DNA from 3 places in the Streptomyces sp. NPDC047028 genome. Region 1 is predicted to be linked to each of the others. Evidence: riboswitches for the same ligand, from Rfam matches in the RefSeq annotation. Region 1 holds a riboswitch; each other region holds the start of a gene.
The links. A riboswitch is a leader RNA that binds a small molecule or an ion and turns the genes downstream of it on or off. The one in region 1 is predicted to bind thiamine pyrophosphate.
Positions count from the first base shown of each region.

Region 2: linked by a shared signal. The riboswitch ahead of thiO (glycine oxidase ThiO) and the one ahead of ABZ854_RS19200 (thiamine ABC transporter substrate-binding protein) in region 1 are both predicted to bind thiamine pyrophosphate.
Region 3: linked by a shared signal. The riboswitch ahead of thiC (phosphomethylpyrimidine synthase ThiC) and the one ahead of ABZ854_RS19200 (thiamine ABC transporter substrate-binding protein) in region 1 are both predicted to bind thiamine pyrophosphate.

Region 1 covers NZ_JBEYVS010000020.1:42,184-46,703, forward strand. The annotation lists gene ABZ854_RS19195 (iron ABC transporter permease) at 1-1,011, opposite strand, end outside; gene ABZ854_RS19200 (thiamine ABC transporter substrate-binding protein) at 1,068-2,150, opposite strand; TPP riboswitch at 2,230-2,338, opposite strand; gene rlmN (23S rRNA (adenine(2503)-C(2))-methyltransferase RlmN) at 2,390-3,496, opposite strand; gene ABZ854_RS19210 (DUF4365 domain-containing protein) at 3,781-4,362, shown strand; gene ABZ854_RS19215 (hypothetical protein) at 4,517-4,520, shown strand, end outside.
Region 2 covers NZ_JBEYVS010000021.1:132,891-137,410, forward strand. The annotation lists gene thiE (thiamine phosphate synthase) at 1-497, opposite strand, end outside; gene ABZ854_RS20315 (Rv2175c family DNA-binding protein) at 585-950, opposite strand; gene ABZ854_RS20320 (FAD-dependent oxidoreductase) at 1,018-2,250, opposite strand; TPP riboswitch at 2,353-2,464, shown strand; gene thiO (glycine oxidase ThiO) at 2,462-3,628, shown strand; gene thiS (sulfur carrier protein ThiS) at 3,625-3,858, shown strand; gene ABZ854_RS20335 (thiazole synthase) at 3,862-4,520, shown strand, end outside.
Region 3 covers NZ_JBEYVS010000004.1:12,407-16,926, reverse strand. The annotation lists gene ABZ854_RS05020 (SsgA family sporulation/cell division regulator) at 1-149, shown strand, start outside; gene ABZ854_RS05015 (YibE/F family protein) at 255-1,652, opposite strand; TPP riboswitch at 1,724-1,901, shown strand; gene thiC (phosphomethylpyrimidine synthase ThiC) at 1,894-3,678, shown strand; gene ABZ854_RS05005 (hypothetical protein) at 3,797-4,520, opposite strand, start outside.

The sequences.
Region 1 (4,520 bases):
GGCGACGGCGTACTGCAGGGAGGTCCACACGGCCTGGAGGGGCGCGACGAGGAAGGTGCCGCCGTCGGTGTTCGTCAGCTGCCGGTAGTAGCCGAGTCCGGGCGCGTCCAGGGAGCGCTGGACGAGGACGGCGAGCGGCAGCACGAGGAGCAGGGCGATGGTGGCGAGGACGCCGGTGAGCAGCGCCCACTGGCCGGTGCCGCGCGGCCGGCGGGCGGTCACCTTCGGGTCGACCAGGCGCAGCGCGGTCTCCCGCCGCCGTACGGTCCAGGCGTGCACGGCGAGGACGGCGCCGACGGCGGCGAACTGGACGAGGGTGAGGACGGCGGCCGTGGACAGGTCGAAGACCTCGGAGGTCTGCCGGTAGATCTCCACTTCGAGGGTGGCGAAGGTGGGGCCGCCGAGGATCTGCACGATGCCGAAGGAGGTGAAGGTGAACAGGAACACCATCAGCGCGGCGGCGGCCACGGCGGGCCCGAGGGCGGGCAGGGTGACCTTCCGCCAGGCGGCGAGGGGGGAGGCGCCGAGCATGCGGGCGGCCTCCTCCTGCCGGGGGTCGAGCTGGGCCCACAGTCCGCCGACGGTGCGGACGACGACGGCGTAGTTGAAGAAGACGTGCGCCAGCAGGATCGCCCACACGGTGGTGTCCAGCCGTACGCCCCACAGGTCGTCGAGCAGTCCGCCGCGGCCGACGAGGGCCAGGAAGGCGGTGCCGACGACGACGGTGGGCAGCACGAACGGGACGGTGACGACCGCCCGCAGCACCTGTTTGCCTGGGAAGTCGAGGCGGGCGAAGACGTAGGCGGCGGGCAGGGCGGCCAGCAGGGTGAGGGCGGTGGAGGCGAGCGCCTGCCAGGTGGTGAACCACAGCACGTGCCGGATGTCGGGCTGGGTGAGGACATCGGTGATCCGCCCGAACCGCCAGACGCCGTCGACCCTGAGGCCGCGCGCGACGATCGCGGCGACGGGCCAGGCGAAGAACAGCGCGAAGAACGCGACGGGCAGGGCCATCAGGCCCAGCCGCGCCGCGCTCCCGCGTGCACGCCGGGTGCGCCCCGTGCGGGGGGCTACTTCAGTACGAGCGACGTCCACGACTTGACCCACTGGTCGCGGTTGGCGGCGATCTTGGCGGGGGGCATGGTCTCGGGGTGCTTCGCGGCGGGGCCGTACTTGGTGAAGTCGGCCGGGACCCGGGCGCCCTTGACCACCGGGTAGACGAACATGTTCAGCGGCATGTCCTGCTGGAACTCCTTGGTGAGCAGGAAGTCGATGAACGCCTGGCCGCCCTTGGTGTTCCCGGCGTTGCTGAGCAGTCCGGCGAACTCGATCTGCCGGAAGCAGGTGCCGGTGGCGACGCCGGTGGGGGCGGTGCTGGGCCGCTTCTTGGCGTAGATCACCTCGGCGGGCGGGGAGGAGGCGTACGACACGACCAGCGGGCGGTCCCCGCCGGCCTTCTTGCCGCCGGAGGAGCCGGAGAACTCCTGGTCGTAGGCCTGCTCCCAGCCGTCGACGACCTTGACGCCGTTGGCCTCGAGCTTCTTCCAGTAGTCCTGCCAGCCCTGGTCGCCGAACTGGGCGGCACTGCCGAGCAGGAAGCCGAGGCCGGGCGAGGAGGTGGCGGCGTTCTCGGTGACGAGGAGGTTCTTGTACGCGGGCTTGGCCAGGTCGGCGAAGGTCTGCGGCGGGGCCAGCTTGTGCTTGCTGAAGTAGGCCTTGTCGTAGTTGACGCAGATGTCGCCGTAGTCGATCGGGGTGACCCGGTGCTTGTCGGCGTCGAGCTGGTAGGCGGCGCCGACGGTGTCGAGGCCCTTGGCGGTGTACGGCTGGAACAGGCCGTTGTCGAGGGCGCGGGAGAGCAGGGTGTTGTCGACGCCGAAGAAGACGTCGCCCTGCGGGTTGTCCTTGGTCAGGATCGCCTTGTTGACGGCCTGGCCGGCGTCGCCGTCCTTCAGGACGCGGACCTTGTACCCGGACTGCTTCTCGAAGTCCCTCAGCACGTTCTTGGAGACGGCCCACGAGTCGTGGCTGACGAGGGTGACGGTCTTGGAGTCGGCGGCCGACGCCTTGTCGTCGGAGCCGCAGCCGGTCAGCGCGGACAGGCTGATCAGGCCGAGGCCGGCCGCCGCGGCCACGAGGGTCTTGTGGTGCACTGGATGTCCTCCTGGGGTTGGCCAGGAAGAGACGCGGCCCCGCCCGGGCTCCGTGAGGGACCCGGGCGGGGCGCAACAGCTTGAGTGATGACCGAACTTCCTACCCAGAATGACCTGGGCAAGGTTCAGAGGGTCTGCGGCCCTGTCCGCCGCACTCTCAGCGCTGTGGCGCTCCCCTGTCGGAATATGCAGATGTATGAGACGGCCACACGGTGCGTGGCCGGATTGCCGTGGCCAGATTATCGCTCGGTCGCCGCGAGCTGGCCACAGGCCCCGTCGATCTCCTGTCCCCGGGTGTCCCGGACAGTGACGGGTACACCATGGGCGGCGATCGCCTCGACGAACGCCTTCTCGTCCTCCGGCCGGGACGCGGTCCACTTGGAGCCCGGCGTCGGGTTCAGCGGGATCAGGTTGACGTGCACGGGCTTGCCCCTCAGCAGCCGGCCGAGCCGGTCACCCCGCCAGGCCTGGTCGTTGATGTCCCGGATGAGGGCGTACTCGATGGACAGCCGGCGCCCGGACTTCTCGACGTACTCGAACCCGGCGTCCAGCACCTCCCGGACCTTCCACCGCGTGTTCACCGGGACGAGGGTGTCGCGCAGCTCGTCGTCGGGGGCGTGCAGGGAGATCGCGAGCCGGCACTTCAGGCCCTCGTCGGCGAACCGGTGGATAGCCGGGACCAGGCCGACGGTCGACACGGTGATCCCGCGCTGCGACAGGCCGAGCCCGTCCGGCGCGGGGTCGGTGAGCGCCCGGATCGCGCCGACGACCCGCTTGTAGTTGGCGAGGGGCTCGCCCATGCCCATGAAGACGATGTTGGACAGCCGCGCGGGACCGCCGGGCACGTCACCGTCCCTGAGCGCCCGCATGCCGTCCACGATCTGGTGCACGATCTCGGCGGTGGACAGGTTCCGGTCCAGGCCCGCCTGGCCGGTGGCGCAGAACGGGCAGTTCATCCCACAGCCCGCCTGCGAGCTGATGCACATCGTCACCCGGTCCGGGTAGCGCATCAGCACGGACTCGACGAGCGTGCCGTCGAACAGCCGCCACAGCGTCTTGCGCGTCGTCCCCTCGTCGGTGGACAGATGCCGTACGACGCTCATCAGCTCCGGGAACAGCGCCTCGCGCAGCCGCTCCCGGGACCCGGCCGGGATGTCCGTCCACTGCTCGGGGTCGTGCGCGTACCGCGCGAAGTAGTGCTGCGAGAGCTGCTTGGCACGAAACGGCTTCTCCCCGGCCTCCGCCACCGCGTCCTTGCGCTCGGCGGGCGAGAGATCGGCGAGATGCCGCGGCGGCTTCTTGGCTCCGCGCGGCGCGACAAAAGTAAGTTCTCCGGGCTTGGGCATGGTGCTACCAGTGTCGCAGATCCACTCGGGTGACCTGGGGCTGTCGCCTGCTACGACTGTCGGTGGTGGTCGTCAGCGGTCGCCATTGAGCGGCCTCGGACGGCCCAGGGACGGCCCAGCCGGGGGCTTTATGTGGCCCACCCGCGTGGCGGCGGTCACAAGTCACATGCCCGATGTCAGTGTCTGGCAGTACGGTTCGATGCATGACTCTCAGGCAAGCTGACGTACGAAGCCCTCCCATGATCTAGCCTGGTCCTTCCATGTAGGGGGAGGGGCGCTGCCTGGTGGTGAGGGCAATCGAACCTGCTGACGGCCGGAAGCCACGGGCCAGCCACATCGAAGCCGTCGACAGCCGTCACGTCACGCAGATGATGGAGCAGCTTCAGCAGGGCTACATCAAGTCGGTAGCAGCCACGGCCGGCCTCGCTGTTGAGATCGTTCCCGTCGATGTTTACGGCTACGACGTTCGGTTGATCAGACCTCCTCGGGATCACATGGACGAAGAGTCGGCCGTGCTCGCTCAACTCAAGTGCACCACCCAGATCGTTCCTGACCCGTCGCGTGAGTCCTTCAGCTACCAGTTCACTAAGCGCCAGTACTTCGATCACCTGGTCAAGCCCCGCAAGTACCCAAAAGCGATCCTGATCGTTATGACTACGCCGACGCGACAGGCGGACTGGACCAAAGTTACGCACGATGGTCTCTGGACTAGGCGATCTTGTTTTTGGGTATCACTTGAGGGCGTCTACGCCGACCCTTCGGTCAAGAAGCCTTCCGTCCGAGTTCCTACCAGAAATCGAGTAGACGCTAACGCTCTCGCAAACATTCTGGAAAAGATCGACAGGGGTGAACCGCTAAATGACTGACATGTCGAGCGTAACGCTCCCTGCACGGGTGGATCCAGAAAAATTGGGAGCCCTACTTGAAGACGCTGGGTGGAAGCGTGTCGGTGGTAGGCGAGGTATCTACTCACGATATCTCCCCCCGAAGGTAAGCGACGACTGGCCAGAATTCAGCCTCATGC
Region 2 (4,520 bases), on a different contig from region 1:
GGGCGGTCGGTGCCCAGGGAGGCGGTGTACCGGACCAGGTCCAGGCCGGGCGCGTGGCGGCCGGGCTTGGTGGGGGTGGGCCAGCAGGGGCCGGTGCAGAAGTAGTCCACGCCGTCCTGCGCGGCGGCCGCGGCGGCCTCGGACTCGGCGTGCGTGGAGCGGCCGATCAGGACGTCGTCGCCCAGGATCGCGCGGGCCGCGGGGACCGGGAGGTCGCCCTGGCCGAGGTGCAGGACACCGGCGCCCGCCGCGTGGGCGACGTCCGCGCGGTCGTTGACGGAGAGCAGCTTGCCGTGCCGGGCGCAGGCGTCGGCGAGAACCGCCAGGTGCTCCAGCTCCTCGGCGGCCTCCATGCCCTTGTCGCGCAGCTGCACGATGTCGACCCCGCCGGCCAGGACCGCGTCCAGGAACTCGGGCAGGTCGCCCTGGCGCCGGCGGGCGTCCGTGCAGAGGTACAGGCGGGCGTCGGCGAGCGCGGTGCGGGCGGTGTCGGACATGCGTGGGTCCCCCGGGGGCGGTGTCGGCGGGTGCCGTACCGGGGTGGCGCGTGGGCGGGCCCACGCGCCACCCCGGTACGGCTCGGGTCAGACGGCGAGCGCCTGGGCGCGGCGCTTCACCTCCGTGCCGCGATTCTCGCTCAGGGCCTGCGCGGGGGTGCCGGGCAGGGTCGGGTCGGGGGTGAAGAGCCACTCGATCATCTCTTCGACCGTGAAGCCGTCGTCCCGCAGGAGCGTCAGGGTTCCGGAGAGGCCCTTGACGACCTTGTCCCCGTCGATGAAGGCGGCGGGCACGTGCAGCGCCCTGTTCTCGCCCCGGCGTACGGCGACGAGCTGGCCCTCCTTGACCAGCTGCCGCACACGCGTCACCTCGACACCGAACATCTCGGCGATGTCGGGGAGGGTGAGCCAGGCGGGGACGAGAGCATCGATCTTTGCGTCAATCTCGGTCACGTCTCGATGGTAGTGCCGGGGTGTGACAGTGGTCGTCCGCGGCACCGTCGTGGCTGTTCGCGCCCCGTCAGGAGACCGCCGCGCTCTTCAGCGGCTTCGCCGGGTCGGTCAGGACGGCAGGGTCCAGGAGGCGGGCCGATTCGATCAGGCGGCGGCCCTGGGCCAGGTCTCTCGGGCGGCCCACGGCCAGGAGGGCGACCAGGCGGTCCTCGCGGAGCCAGCAGACGGTCCAGGCCGGGTCCAACGGGTCGCCGCGCCAGAGCAGGCGGTCGGCCGTGGTGTGGTGGCCCGCGTACTGGACGAAGCGGCCGAACTGCTCGGACCAGAAATAGGGCACCGGGTCGTAGGCCGCGGGGGTGAGGCCGATGATGTTCGCCGCGACCGTGCGCGGGCCCTGGAGGGCGTTGTCCCAGTGGTGGACGAGGAGCCGCTCACCGTACCGGCCCGACGGGAAGGAGGCGCAGTCGCCGACCGCGTACACGTCGGGCACGGAGGTGCGCAGGTGGTCGTCGGCGACGACCTCCCCGTGCGCGCCCAGCTCGACGCCGGAACCGGCCAGCCAGGCGGTGGCGGGCCGGGCTCCGATGCCGACGACGACGGCGCCGGCGGGCAGCCGGGAGCCGTCGGCGAGCACGACCTCGCCGGGTTCCACGCGCGCCACGCGCGCGTGGGTGCGCAGTTCGGCGCCGGCGTCGGCGTACCAGGCGGTCATCGGGGCGGCGACCTCGGCGGGCAGCACGCCCGCGAGGGGGCGGTCGGCGGCCTCGACGACGGTGACCGCGCACCCGGCCTGGCGGGCGGCGGTGGCGAACTCGGCGCCGATCCAGCCGGCGCCGACGACCACGATGTCGTGCTGCCGGGCGAGCACCGGCCGCAGCCGTTCGGCGTCGTCGAGGGTGCGCAGCAGGTGCACTCCGGGCACGCCCTCGGCGCCCGGCAGCAGGATCGGTTCGGCACCGGTGGCGAGGACCAGGTCGTCGTACGGCACCGGACCGGCCTCGGTGTCCAGCTCGTGGTCGGCGGGGCGGACGCCGAGCACCTCGCAGCCGAGCCGGAGGCCGACGTCGAGCGCGGCGAAGTCGACGTCGAAGGCGGACCCCTCGGCCTTGCCGAGCAGCACGGCCTTGGACAGCGGCGGCCGGTCGTACGGCTGGTGCGGCTCGGCTCCGACGACCGTGACGGTGCCGGTGAAGCCCTGTTCCCGCAGTGCGACCGCGGTCTGCACCCCGGCCATCCCGGCGCCCACGACGACCACGCGCCGCCCCGGCGAACCGCCCTCTTCCCGTGTCTGCTCAGTCACCCGATCACCATAAACAACTGACAGCCCGTCAGTCACCGGGGGCCGCCCGGGGAGGGGCGAGCCCGGCGTGATCCGGAGCGGAGGCGCTAGGGTGGCCCCCGTACACGCACTCGCGGGAGCCCGGACGCACCGGGCTGAGAGGGAGGCTGGCGGCCTCCGACCGTACGAACCTGATCCGGGTCATGCCGGCGAAGGGAGGGGCTGGACGCCCATGTCGTCACGTACGTCCGACGTCCTCGTCATCGGGGGCGGGATCATCGGCCTGGTCACGGCCTGGCGGGCCGCGCAACGCGGGCTCACCACGGCCGTGGTGGACCCCGAGCCGGGAGGCGGGGCCGCGCGGGTCGCGGCCGGGATGCTGGCCGCGGTCACCGAACTGCACTACGGCGAGGAGACCCTGCTCGCCCTGAACCTGGAGTCCGCCCGGCGCTATCCCGGCTTCGCCGCCGAGCTGACCGAGCTGACCGGGCACGACCTGGGGCACCGCCGCTGCGGCACCCTCGCCGTCGCCCTCGACGCCGACGACCGAGCCCATCTGCGTGAACTGCACGCCCTGCAGCAGCGCTCCGGGCTGGACTCCGTGTGGCTGTCGGGCCGGGAGTGCCGGCGCCTGGAGCCGATGCTCGCGCCCGGCGTGCGCGGCGGGCTGCGGGTCGACGGCGACCACCAGGTCGACCCGCGGCGGCTGGCCGAGGCCCTGGTGGCGGCCTGCGAGAAGGCCGGGGTCGTGTTCCACCGCGTGTGGGCCGAACGGCTGGACCTCGCCGGCGGCCGGGCCGTCGGCGTCACCACCGCGGACGGCACCGCGCTGCGCGCCGGACAGGTGGTGCTCGCGGCCGGCAGCCTCAGCGGGCGGCTCCCGGGCGTCCCCGACGACGTGCTGCCGCCGGTGCGGCCGGTGAAGGGGCAGGTGCTGCGGCTGACCGTGCCCCCGCGGTTCGCGCCCTTCCTGAGCCGTACCGTGCGGGCCGTGGTGCGCGGCAGCCACGTCTACCTGGTGCCCCGGGAGAACGGCGAACTGGTCGTCGGCGCCACCAGCGAGGAACTGGGCTGGGACACCACGGTGACCGCAGGCGGGGTGTACGAACTGCTGCGCGACGCCCATGAGCTGGTGCCCGGGATCACCGAACTGCCGCTGACCGAGACCCGGGCCGGGCTGCGCCCCGCCTCCCCCGACAACGCGCCGCTGCTCGGGCCGTGCGGCCTGGACGGGCTGCTGCTGGCCACCGGGCACTACCGCAACGGGGTGCTGCTCACGCCGGTCACCGGGGACGTCCTGGCGCACGCGCTGGTCACCGGTGAGCTGCCGGAGGAAGCCCGCCCGTTCACTCCCCGGCGCTTCGCCGCCGCCGTCGCCCTTTCGGAGCAGCCCGCATGAACCTCTCCATCGACTCCGTCGACACCTTCATCACCGTGTCCGTCAACGGGGAGCGCCGCGAGGTCCCCGCGGGCACGGCTCTCGACTCGCTCGTACGGTCCCTGTCGCCGGCGCCGTCCGGCGTGGCCGCCGCGCTCAACGAGACCGTCGTCCCGCGCACGCGGTGGGCCGGCACGGTCCTCGCCGACGGCGACCGTGTCGAAGTCCTCACCGCCGTCCAAGGAGGCTGACCCATGGCCGACGATCCCTTCGTCCTCGGGGGTACGTCCTTCTCGTCCCGGCTGATCATGGGCACGGGGGGTGCGCCGAGCCTGGACGTGATGGAGCGGGCGCTGGTCGCCTCCGGCACCGAGCTGACCACCGTGGCGATGCGGCGGGTCGATCCCGGGGTGCACGGATCGGTGCTGTCCGTGCTTCAGCGGCTGGGCATCCGGGTGCTGCCGAACACCGCGGGGTGCTACACCGCCGGGGAGGCGGTGCTCACGGCGCGGCTGGCGCGGGAGGCGCTGGGCACGGATCTGATCAAGCTGGAGGTCATCGCCGACGAGTGGACGCTGCTGCCGGATCCGGTGGAGCTGCTGGAGGCGGCGGAGACGCTGGTCGACGACGGGTTCACGGTGCTGCCGTACACGAACGACGATCCGGTGCTGGCGCGGAAGCTGGAGGACGTGGGGTGCGCGGCGGTGATGCCGCTGGGGTCGCCGATCGGGTCGGGGCTGGGGATCCGCAACCCGCACAACTTCCAGTTGATCGTGGAGCGGGCGGGGGTGCCGGTGATCCTGGACGCGGGGGCCGGTACGGCGTCGGACGTGGCGCTGGCGATGGAGCTGGGGTGTGCCGGGGTGATGCTCGCTTCCGCGGTGACGCGGGCGCAGGAGCCGGAGGTGATGGC
Region 3 (4,520 bases), on a different contig from region 1:
TCCGGTCCTCCGCACCGCCGCTCGTGGCCTTCCTCGACCGTACGGACAAGCTCGTGCCTCTCGGGCAGGAAGGCGCCCTGGCCGACTTCGACGCCCATCTCGACGAGGCCCTGGACCGCATCCTGGCCGAGGAACAGAGCGCCGGCTGAAGCGTTACGGCACCGGGGGTGCGGGGCGCTGTGGGACGGCCTCGTACGACGGCATGCAGGAACGCTTCTGCGGAGGCCGTAGCGGGGCCGGCGCCCGGCCCCGCCTCACCGCTTCCGGCGCCGTCCCCTTCCGCCGCGCGCCGGGGTGCGTTGCCGGCCCACCGGCGCCCCGGCGTCGCCGGGCCGGTCGGCCGCCACCACCAAGGCGGCGAGCGCGGTGGTCACCGGCACCGAGGCGACCAGGCCGATCGAGCCCACTAGGGTGCGCACGATCTCCTCGGCCACCAACTCGCTGTTCGCCACGGTGCCCACACTGCTCTGCGCGATCGAGAACAGCAGCAGCAAGGGCAGCGCGGCGCCGGCGTAGGCGAGGACGAGGGTGTTGACCACCGACGCGATGTGGTCGCGCCCGATGCGGATGGCCGCCCGGTACAGACCGCGCCGGCCCAGCGACGGATTGGCCTCGTGCAACTCCCAGACGGCCGAGGTCTGGGTCACCGTCACGTCGTCCAGGACGCCCAGGGAGCCGATGATGACGCCGGCCAGCAGCAGGCCGCTCATGTCGATCGACGGGTACAGGCCGTGGATGAGACCCGTGTTGTCGTCTGTGTTGCCGGTGAGCGCGGCCCAGCCGATGAAGAGGGAGCCGAGCACTCCGATCAGTGTGAGAGAGACCAGGGTGCCGAGCACAGCGACCGATGTACGGGCCGATAGACCGTGGCACATGTAGAGGGCGATCAGCATGATGGCGCTCGACCCGATGACCGCCACGAGCAGGGGGTTCGAGCCCTGCAGGATCGCGGGCAGGATGAACAGGGTCAGCACGAGGAAGCTCACGGCCAGCGCGACCAGCGCCATGACGCCCCGCATCCGGCCCACCACCACGACGGCCAGGGCGAAGACCCCGGCCAGCAGCGTCATGGGGAACTTGCGGTTGACGTCCGTGACCGAGTACTGCAGGTCCCTCGGTGCCGAGGGCTCGTAGGCGACGACGACTTTCTCGCCCTGGTGCAGCTGGCGTGGCTGGTCCGGCTGCACGATCTCGGTGAACGTGCGGCCCTCGTCCTTGCCGCTGTCGACGCGGACCGTCACCTTCTTGCAGGTCCCCTTCGCCCGCTGAGACGCCGAGTCGCCGCCGGTGGCGGTGTTGTCACCGTTCGGGGTGCCGCCGCCGGAGGCGTTCACCGACGCACAGCTCACCTCGGCCACCTTGGCGACCGTGGCCTGCTGCGTCTGGCGGTCGAAGCCGACGCCGGTGCGCTCGTGCGGCGGGGCGCCGCCCGGCCAGAGCACCACCAGGCCGACCACGACCGCCGCGGTGAACGGGATCAGGATCGCCGCGATGACCTTGCGCAGATGTGCCGAGACGGGAGCCGCGGGGCCGTGGCTGTGGCTGTGGCCGTGGCTGTGACCGTGCGCGTGGCCATGTCCGTCATGCTGCGCCGCGTGGCCGCCGCGAGGCGGTTCCGGGGGCGGTGGCGGGGACTGCTCCATCGTCGTCACCGCCCGATCATCGCAAGAACGCCGGGGGCCCCCTGTTCACCGCGCCCGAAATGACGCTAGCGTGGGGGCACCTTTGCACACGCGGGAGCTCGGAGCACCGGGCTGAGAGGGCGCTGACCTCCGTACAGGCGATGTTTCACGTGGAACGACCGACGTTTCACGGGAAACACCGACCGACGGAAGCCGCTGCGTCGACCGCCGAACCTGTTACCGGGTAATGCCGGCGTAGGGAGTAGGTCTCATGACCAACAAGGACGCACGCACGCCTGCCTCCGCCCAGGACGAGAAGTCCCAGGAGGCCGGGAAGTCCATCGGCTGGCACAAGGCGTACGTCGAGGGTTCACGCCCCGACCTGCGCGTGCCGGTCCGTCAGGTGCACCTCACGAACGGGCAGTCGGTCACGCTGTACGACACGTCGGGCCCGTACACCGATCCACTCCTCGACACTGATGTCCGCAGGGGCCTGCCGCCGCTGCGGGAGAACTGGATCATCGGGCGCGGCGACACCGAGGAGTACGCCGGCCGCCCCGTCCGCCCAGAGGACGACGGGATCAAGCACACCGCGCCGCGCGGCGGTCTGCGCAACCTCGACGCCGTCTTCCCCGGACGCCCGCGGCAGCCGCGGCGGGGCCGGAACGGCACGGCGGTCACCCAGCTCGCGTATGCGCGCCGCGGTGAGATCACGCCCGAGATGGAGTACGTGGCCATCCGGGAGAACGTCGCTCCCGAGGTGGTCCGGGAGGAGATCGCGGCGGGCCGGGCCGTACTGCCGGCCAACGTCAACCACCCGGAGATCGAGCCGATGATCATCGGCAAGCGGTTCCTGGTGAAGGTCAACGCCAACATCGGCAACTCCGCCGTCACCTCGTCCATCGAGGAGGAGGTGGACAAGATGACCTGGGCGACCCGCTGGGGCGCCGACACCGTCATGGACCTCTCCACCGGGCGCAACATCCACACCACCCGTGAATGGGTGCTGCGCAACTCCCCCGTGCCGATCGGCACCGTGCCGCTCTACCAGGCCCTGGAGAAGGTCGACGGCCGCGCCGAGGAGCTGACCTGGGAGATCTACAAGGACACGGTCATCGAGCAGGCCGAGCAGGGCGTGGACTACATGACGGTCCACGCGGGGGTGCGCCTGCCCTACGTGCCGCTGACGGCGAACCGCAAGACCGGCATCGTCTCCCGCGGCGGCTCGATCATGGCCGCGTGGTGCCTGGCCCACCACAAGGAATCGTTCCTCTACGAGAACTTCGAGGAGCTCTGCGAGATCCTCGCGGCCTACGACGTCACCTACTCGCTGGGTGACGGACTGCGCCCGGGATCGATCGCGGACGCAAACGACGAAGCGCAGTTCGCGGAGCTGCGCACGCTCGGGGAACTCAACACGATCGCCAAGCGTTTCAACGTACAGACCATGATCGAGGGCCCGGGTCACGTCCCGATGCACAAGATCAAGGAGAACATCGACCTTCAGCAGGAGATCTGCGATGAAGCTCCGTTCTATACGCTCGGCCCGCTGACGACGGACGTCGCCCCGGCGTACGACCACATCACCTCGGGCATCGGCGCGGCGATGATCGCCTGGTGGGGTACGGCGATGCTGTGCTACGTCACGCCGAAGGAGCACCTGGGCCTGCCCAACCGGGACGACGTCAAGACGGGCGTCATCACTTACAAGATCGCCGCCCACGCGGCCGACCTCGCCAAGGGCCACCCGGGCGCCCAGGAGTGGGACGACGCCCTGTCCGACGCTCGCTTCGAGTTCCGCTGGGAGGACCAGTTCAACCTGGCCCTCGACCCGGACACGGCCCGCGAGTTCCACGACGAGACCCTCCCGGCGGAACCCGCCAAGACGGCCCACTTCTGCTCGATGTGCGGGCCGAAGTTCTGCTCGATGAAGATCTCGCAGGACATCCGGCGGGAACACGGAGGCAGCCGGGGCGAGATCGAGGCGGGCATGGCTCAGAAGTCGAAGGAGTTCGCTGCGTCGGGGAACCGGGTCTATCTGCCGATCGCCGAGTAGGCGTCAGGTGAGGCCTGCGGTGTGCGCCCCGGTGGGGGCGCACACCGGGGGCCAGGGCGTGTTGCGAAAGTCCCGTCTGCCGCCTTCCGGGCGAACGACGGGACTTGCGCAACACGCCTTAGTCGGGCTGGTGTTCGGGGCCGCCGAAGTCCGGGCTCGTGTAGTCGGGGCTGCTGAAGCTCGGGCGGGGGCCGGGGGCGGTGCCGTCGTCGGGACTGCTGAAGCCCGGGCGGTCGTAGCCGAGGCGAGGCATCCGGCCGGCCGGGGACGAGGGCGCGGTGCGGGGCAGGGCGGCGGTGCCGGGTTCGGCGAGCGCGTCCCGGAGGAACGGGAGGATGCCGCGTTCCAGGACCGCCTCCCGCCAGGCCGCTCTGGCCGAGCTGACTTCCTGGCCGGCGTCGCCGTCGGGGCCGGATGCCGCGGAGGTGTTGTTGCGCAGCGCGGTGAGCAGCAGTCCGACGGCGGCGACGAGCACCGCGGCCGCGGTCACGGCGCCGAACACCCAGCCGGCGGTGAGCATGGTCTGCGCGAAGGCCTCGCCCGGGTCGAGCATCTTCAGGATGTAGCCGACGAGAAGGAAGATCGCGGCGGCGGCGCCGGAGAGGACGGGTGCCAGCACGGCTATCACCGCGACGGCGCCAGCGCCGGCGGTCTCGGCGTCCCCGCCGAGAGCGGTGGCGAGCCCCCTGCCCTGGCCCGGCTCCGCGGAAGCGGAATCGGAACCGGAATCCCGGGTGGCGGCGGGGACGGGTGGCGCCGGATGGCGCAGTTCCTCACGGACCTTCACATAGTGCTGGTACTCGGACGCCGCGGCCGCGGTGATCAGGGCGATGGCGTTGAGC